2 regions of the Thermogemmatispora onikobensis genome follow, and region 1 is predicted to be linked to the other one. Evidence: riboswitches for the same ligand, from Rfam matches in the RefSeq annotation. Region 1 holds a riboswitch; the other holds the start of a gene.

Region 1 (3,072 bases):
TAGCTCTGGCTGGATAGATTGCGGAATAGGAGCCGTTAGCTGGCGGCTGCCATCTCTGCAGCGCTGGCGGCGGGCCGCTGGCGCAGGCGGGGCAGGTTCAGCAGGAGGTAGAGGAGGCCGCTGACGACGGCCCCGATGATGCCGCTCAGGTCCATGCCGCCTAACAGGTGGGCTAATGGCCCCTGCCACGGCTGACTCAGCCAGGGTAAGGTCGCCGAGCCGATGAAGGGGATGGTAATGGCGAAGCCCACTAGCCAGGAGAGAACGGCTCGCCAGGCCACGCCGCCGCGATACCAGTAGCGTCCGGCCCGCCCGCGCGTCAGCTCTGCAGCGGCATAGCGTCCCCGGCGCAGCACGAAGAAGTCGATGAGGAGCACGGCGGCCCAGGCCGGCACCCACAGGTAGGTCAGGAGCAGGAAGTCGATGTAGACGTTGAGGAAGCGGTTGACCAGCTCGCTGTAGGTCTGGGCCTCGCTGAAGCTGAAGCGGGAGAAAAAGCCGATCCAGCCGACGCCCACCGCTCCGACGAGGCCGCAGAGGAAGGCCGACCACCAGCGCCGGAGCGGGATGTCCATCGCCAGGGCCACCAGGCCGGCGGTGTAGACGTCGAAGTAGTTGGCCCAGATTTCGCCCAGAACCACGAAGAGCAGGAAGGGGACCAGCAGCCAGGGAGGCGCGGCGCCGGTGATGACGCTCAGCAGATCAGGATTGGCCGGGTTGATGGTGGCCAGGGCGACGCCAAGGATGCCCAACAGGGCCGTTGGCAGGCCGATCCCCAGCCCTGCCCACCAGGCGATGCTGCCGGCGCGCGTGCGCGTGGGCAGGTAGCGCGAGTAGTCGGAGGCGAAGGGAATCCAGGAAGCAATGAGGGCGTAGATGAAGCCGCCACCGGTGACAATGGCGGCCAGCCGCGCCGGCCCGTGAACTGTGGTCGGCAGGCTCCAGTTGATGCGCGGGAAGAGGACAATGAAGAGCAGGAGGCAGAAGGCCATGAAGACGATGGCGCCGTACTTTTCGAAGACGTGGACGGTCTGATGTCCGTAGACGGCGACGATGACGGAGGCGATGAGGACGAGGGCGATGGCGATGAGGGCGGTCTGCGGCGTTCTGGGGAGGCCGACCAGACTGGCGAGCTGCACCAGGGCCCAGCCGCCGATGACGCAGTCGACGGCGAACCAGCCGACGGCCATCAGCCAGGTCAGGAAGGCACCAAGATAGGCGCCGCGGTGCCCAAAGACGGCGCGCGCGAAGACCATTTGCGGAGTACCGGTGCGGGCGCCGGTGGCGCTGGTCAGACCGTGCAGGGCGGCGGCCAGGGCGCAGCCGATGACGATGGCAATGGCGCTGTCAAGCAGGCCAAGCTGTCCCTGGCTCAGACCCAGCACGAGCGGGGCCCCGATGGCCAGGGCCCCGGTCAGGAGCGATAGGTAATTGGCCATTGCTCCAGTCCAGACAAGTGCCAGCTCGCGCGCGCTGCCATGCCGATCAGCTTCGGGAATCGGCTCCATGCCGTGGCGCTCGACTTTGAGGAAATCATCTGCTTCTACTCCCCGTACTTGCAGGATGCCGCTGCCTGATTCCTGTGGCTCCATTGCTGGCTCCATAATTGGCTTGCTCCTTTCTTTGACAGCTTGCGCTCTGTGGGGTGCGTCAAGCCGCTGGCTGGACTAACTACAGCCTGGATGGTTCACCAAGGGGCAGGCACTGGAGTGGCAGAGGTACCGGTCTGTCCCAAGGGCGACAGAGGGGCTGCGGCTGCTCTGTTTGCGTTGGTGGGGGAGCTGGCTGATCGATCGGGCGTTGATGCCAAGGAACGAGGGTGCTGGCTCGTGCCTGTCTCTCCGCCAGCACCTCGGGATCGTTAGGCTGCTCGCTTTGGGGGCTGCCCCAGCCTGCGGGGCAGGCAATAGGATCAAGCACGCTCCCTGCGCTGGCATTACCCAGATCAGGTTCTGGCGGTCGGTGACGGTACGGCCTGCTCGCAACGCGGCGCAGTGCAACCCACGGCGACAGGTCTGGTCACCCTCTCAGCCCGGCTCTCCCGAGCTCCCGTGACTGCCTGTTTCTCCTTTATCTGCAACGGTGTTGCCTGCTACCTGTATAGCAGATCGTGGCAGCCATGTCAAGCAAGCAAGAGTCGCGTCTCTTGGCACTCTCTGGCAAAGCGGGACCCGGCTGGCTGGCTCGCCCGCGGCCTGTGGCAGATGCTATACTGACTGCAGATGATGGACAATCTGGCATGGCAGTACGCCGGTGGCTGCGGTCGGTCGGCTCAGGCTACCGCGCCTGCGAGCGCCAAGGAGGCATGAGGTCGTGACCCACGTGAAGATCACCATGATGGGCGCCGGGAGCGCCGTCTTTGCCCGTCAACTGATGACCGATGTGCTGTTCTGCGAGGGGCTGGATGAGGGGACCTTTGCCCTGGTTGATGTGGATGCGCGGCGGCTGGAGCTGGCCCACCGTATCGCCGAGAAGCTGATCGAGCGCAGCGGCAAGCGCTGGCGTGTCGAAGCCTCGACGGAGCGGCGCAAGGTGATGGCAGGCAGCGATTTCTTGATCAATACGATCGAGGTGGCCGGGCTAGACTATGTGCGCCAGGACTACGAGATTCCTTTGAAATATGGGATCGATCAGTGTATCGGCGATACGATTGGTCCTGGAGGGATCTTCAAGGCGCTGCGTACGGGACCGGCCTGGCTGGCGATCCTGCGCGATGCCGAGGAGCTGTGTCCGCGAGCCTGGGTGCTGAACTATACGAATCCGATGTCGGCACTGACGCTGGCGGCTCTGCGGGGGACGCGCCTGCGCACGGTGGGGCTGTGCCATAGTGTGCAGTGGACCTCGCGCCAGTTGGCGCATTATCTGGAGGTGCCTTACGAAGAGCTGGAATGGCGCTGCGCTGGGATCAACCATCTGGCCTGGTTTACTGAGCTGCGCTGGCGGGGCGAGGATCTGTATCCGCGTCTGCGCGAGCGCGCGCGGCGCCCCGAGGTCTACGAGCTGGACCCGGTGCGCTTTGAGACGATGCTCCATTTTGGGGCCTTTGTGACGGAGAGCAGCGGGCATTTTTCG
Region 2 (3,072 bases), on a different contig from region 1:
GATGTTATCTTGCTTCTCTTGCTTCTCTTGAGCCGCTCCCATGGAGTTTCAAGCGCGGCAGGACGACAACAGGATCTGCCTCCGATTGGGACCGCAGCGGCTCAGATGTAACCCCTCAGCGGACCAGCTGCTCCGCCGCCTGTGGATGCGGGCTACCGTCCCGTTGCTGTCGACGCAGCACATGCTCAACAAGATTCATCGGGCAGAATGGCCCACACATTGAGCAGGCCCGCGTCTTGGAAGCGCGCTCAGCGAAGATGCGCCGTGCCTCTTCAGGATAGAGCGCCAATTGAAATTGGGTATCCCAGTCGAGACGATAGCGAGCCTCCGACATCTGACGGTTGCGAGCCAGGGCCTGGGGATGGCCACGAGCTACATCAGCGGCGTGGGCGGCGATCTTAAAAGCTACCACTCCCTCATAGACCTGGCGCGGATTAGGCAGACCCAGATGCTCAGCCGGCGTCAGATAGCAGAGCATATCGGCCCCATGCATGCCTGCCAGCGCCCCACCGATCGCTCCGGCGATATGGTCGAAGCCGGCAGCGGTATCAACGGGCAACATGCCCAGAATGTAGAAAGGAGCACCACGACAGAGCTTCTTCTGCAGCTGGACATTGGCCTGCACTTCGCTGAGGGGCACATGGCCCGGACCTTCAACCATCACCTGTACGCCTGCGCGCCGCGCTCGTTCGACTAACTCTCCCAGGATAATCAACTCGCCCACCTGGGCGCCGTCAAGATCATCGGCAAGCGATCCAGGCCGAAGGCCATCTCCCAGGCTCAACGTCATATCATACTGGCGAGCGATCTCCAGCAGCCAATCGAAATGCTCGTAGAGCGGATTCTCGGCTCCGTTCTCCAGCATCCAGGCCGCCAGCAGGCCCCCGCCGCGCGAAACAATCCCTGTCACGCGCTCCGCCTGCCGGTAATGCTCCAGATTCTGACGCGTCACCCCACAGTGCACAGTAATAAAATCGACGCCAGCCTTGCCATGCTGTTCAATCGTCTCAAACAGCTCATCGGCGCTCATCTTGAGAAAAGAACCCTTCTCGCGCACCGCCCGAAACTCGGCTTCGTAGATCGGAACGGTGCCCAGGGGAACAATACAGGACCCCAACAGCGTCTGACGAATGGCGGGAATGTCGCCACCGGTCGAGAGATCCATGACGGCATCGGCGCCAGCCTGCTGGGCCAGTGCGAGCTTTTGGCACTCCTCTGCTAGATTGACATAGTCGTAGGAGGTACCAAGGTTGGCGTTGACTTTTACCAGGAGGCCCTGGCCGATAGCGGTAAAGTGAGAGAGGGTGCGATGATTGGGGTTGGCTGGAATAACTGCCAGGCCGGCAGCGACCTTCTCGCGGATTGCTTCAACGGGGAGACCTTCGGCTTGGGCCACATAGGCCATTGCCTCGGTAATCTGGCCCTGACGGGCCTGCTCAAGCTGAGTTGGCACTGTTCCACCTCCGGTCATTGTCTGGGACTGACCTGAAGGGGAACCGGCAGCGGGTTGGGCGGCCAGACGGACCCTTCCCTCCGCCGGTATTACCCGGGTCAGGTTCGAGGGGTCGGCCCCGCTGACAGGGGCCCTCTCAGCCCGGTTGCCCGAGCTCCCCCAGGTCCAATGAGAAGCGCTCAGTCGTCTACTGAAAGAATCATACCATATGCATCCTGTTGGTGAGCCACGCTTGATGGCCGGCAGCGCCCTTCTCTGGCTGCTAAAGGCGACAGATGAGCCAATACGATCAGCCTGGGGAAGAGGGTAAGCATCTATCTATCAACCGTGCGGATAATGCCCTTCGCCTGACACTACCCAGGAGCAGGAGGGGAGAGAGCAAAGAGGAAGGGAGCCGCCGGAGCTAGAGAGCTGCCGGGCTCCGACCGCTCCTCAAGCAGGAATAGCTCAAGCTGCTAGCCAGCCTCCGTCAACGGGCAGGATGGCCCCATTAATATAGCTTGCTTCTTTGGAAGCGAGGAAAGCAATAGCTGCGGCGATCTCGTCGGGCGAGGCTACCCGTGAGGGAGCGCTGGCGCGGATGAAGGTCCCAACGCGCTCCAGACCAGACTGACTCGGGACGCCCGACCCCATACCGATAGCTGTCGCCACCGCTCCCGGACAAACGGCGTTGCAGCGAATGCCACGCTCGCCATAGTGGAAAGCAATGCTGCGAGTCAGGCCGATCAGACCATGCTTGGAGACCGTGTACGGGGTGCCGGCGGCGCCGCCGCGCAGGCCAGCCTCGGAGGCCGTATTGACAATCGTGCCGCTACCCTGCTCTAGAAAAATCGGAATGGCCCGGCGGCAAGCCAGGAAGGGACCGTAGAGGTTCACTGCGAGCACGCGCTCCCACAACTCTAAGGGAACCTCAGCGGCGGGCGTCATCAGATCCATGATACCCGCATTATTGCACAGGATATCGAGCCGCCCGTAGGTCGAAGTAGCAGTCGTCAGCATGGCCTCAACGCCACTCTCCGAGGCCACATCGGCGGGGCAGGCGCAGAGCTTTGCCCCCTGCCCTTGCAATTCCGCTACCAGTGCCTGCAACGGCTCCTCGACAATATCGACGGCGACCACCGCCGCTCCTTCGCTAGTCAGGCGCTGCACCAGTGCGCGACCGATGCCTGACGCGGCTCCTGTCACCACGGCGACCTGTTGCTCGAAGCGCATCATCTCTTGCTTACTCCTTCTCTGCTAGGCTGGAGACATCAGAAATTGGGAACTGGAAGAGAAACGCTGAGCCATCCTTGCTCGTTGCCAGATCCAGGCGGCGCTTGACGGCCAGGGCTGCGGCGTCAGTGCACGTGTGGGCTGGTTGTCAACGCCGCTTGTTCGCATTATAATGTCACTAACTGACAAAAGTCAATGAAAGACAAAGGGGAATGAGCGACACGGCCATCTCACAACAGGACCAGGCCGTCCGGTCTGGCCTACGCGAGCGCAAGAAGCGTCTTCTTCAGGAAGCCATTGAACAAGCCGCGCTCAAGCTCTTCCTACAGCGCGGTTACGAGCAGACCTCCATTCAGGATATTGCTGAAGCAGTCATGATCTCGCCGCGTACCTTCTTCCGCTACTTT

The links. A riboswitch is a leader RNA that binds a small molecule or an ion and turns the genes downstream of it on or off. The one in region 1 is predicted to bind thiamine pyrophosphate.
Region 2: it holds a riboswitch for thiamine pyrophosphate, as region 1 does, so the genes downstream of both, thiC (phosphomethylpyrimidine synthase ThiC) here and BGC09_RS16155 (purine-cytosine permease family protein) in region 1, are expected to answer to the same signal.

Annotation. Positions count from the first base shown of each region.
Region 1 covers NZ_BDGT01000039.1:1,787-4,858, reverse strand. Annotated here, with positions in the region: gene BGC09_RS16155 (purine-cytosine permease family protein) at 36-1,604, opposite strand; TPP riboswitch at 1,906-2,063, opposite strand; gene melA (alpha-galactosidase) at 2,314-3,072, shown strand, end outside.
Region 2 covers NZ_BDGT01000008.1:85,864-88,935, reverse strand. Annotated here, with positions in the region: gene thiC (phosphomethylpyrimidine synthase ThiC) at 116-1,453, opposite strand; TPP riboswitch at 1,511-1,624, opposite strand; gene BGC09_RS05710 (SDR family NAD(P)-dependent oxidoreductase) at 1,901-2,668, opposite strand; gene BGC09_RS05705 (TetR family transcriptional regulator) at 2,878-3,072, shown strand, end outside.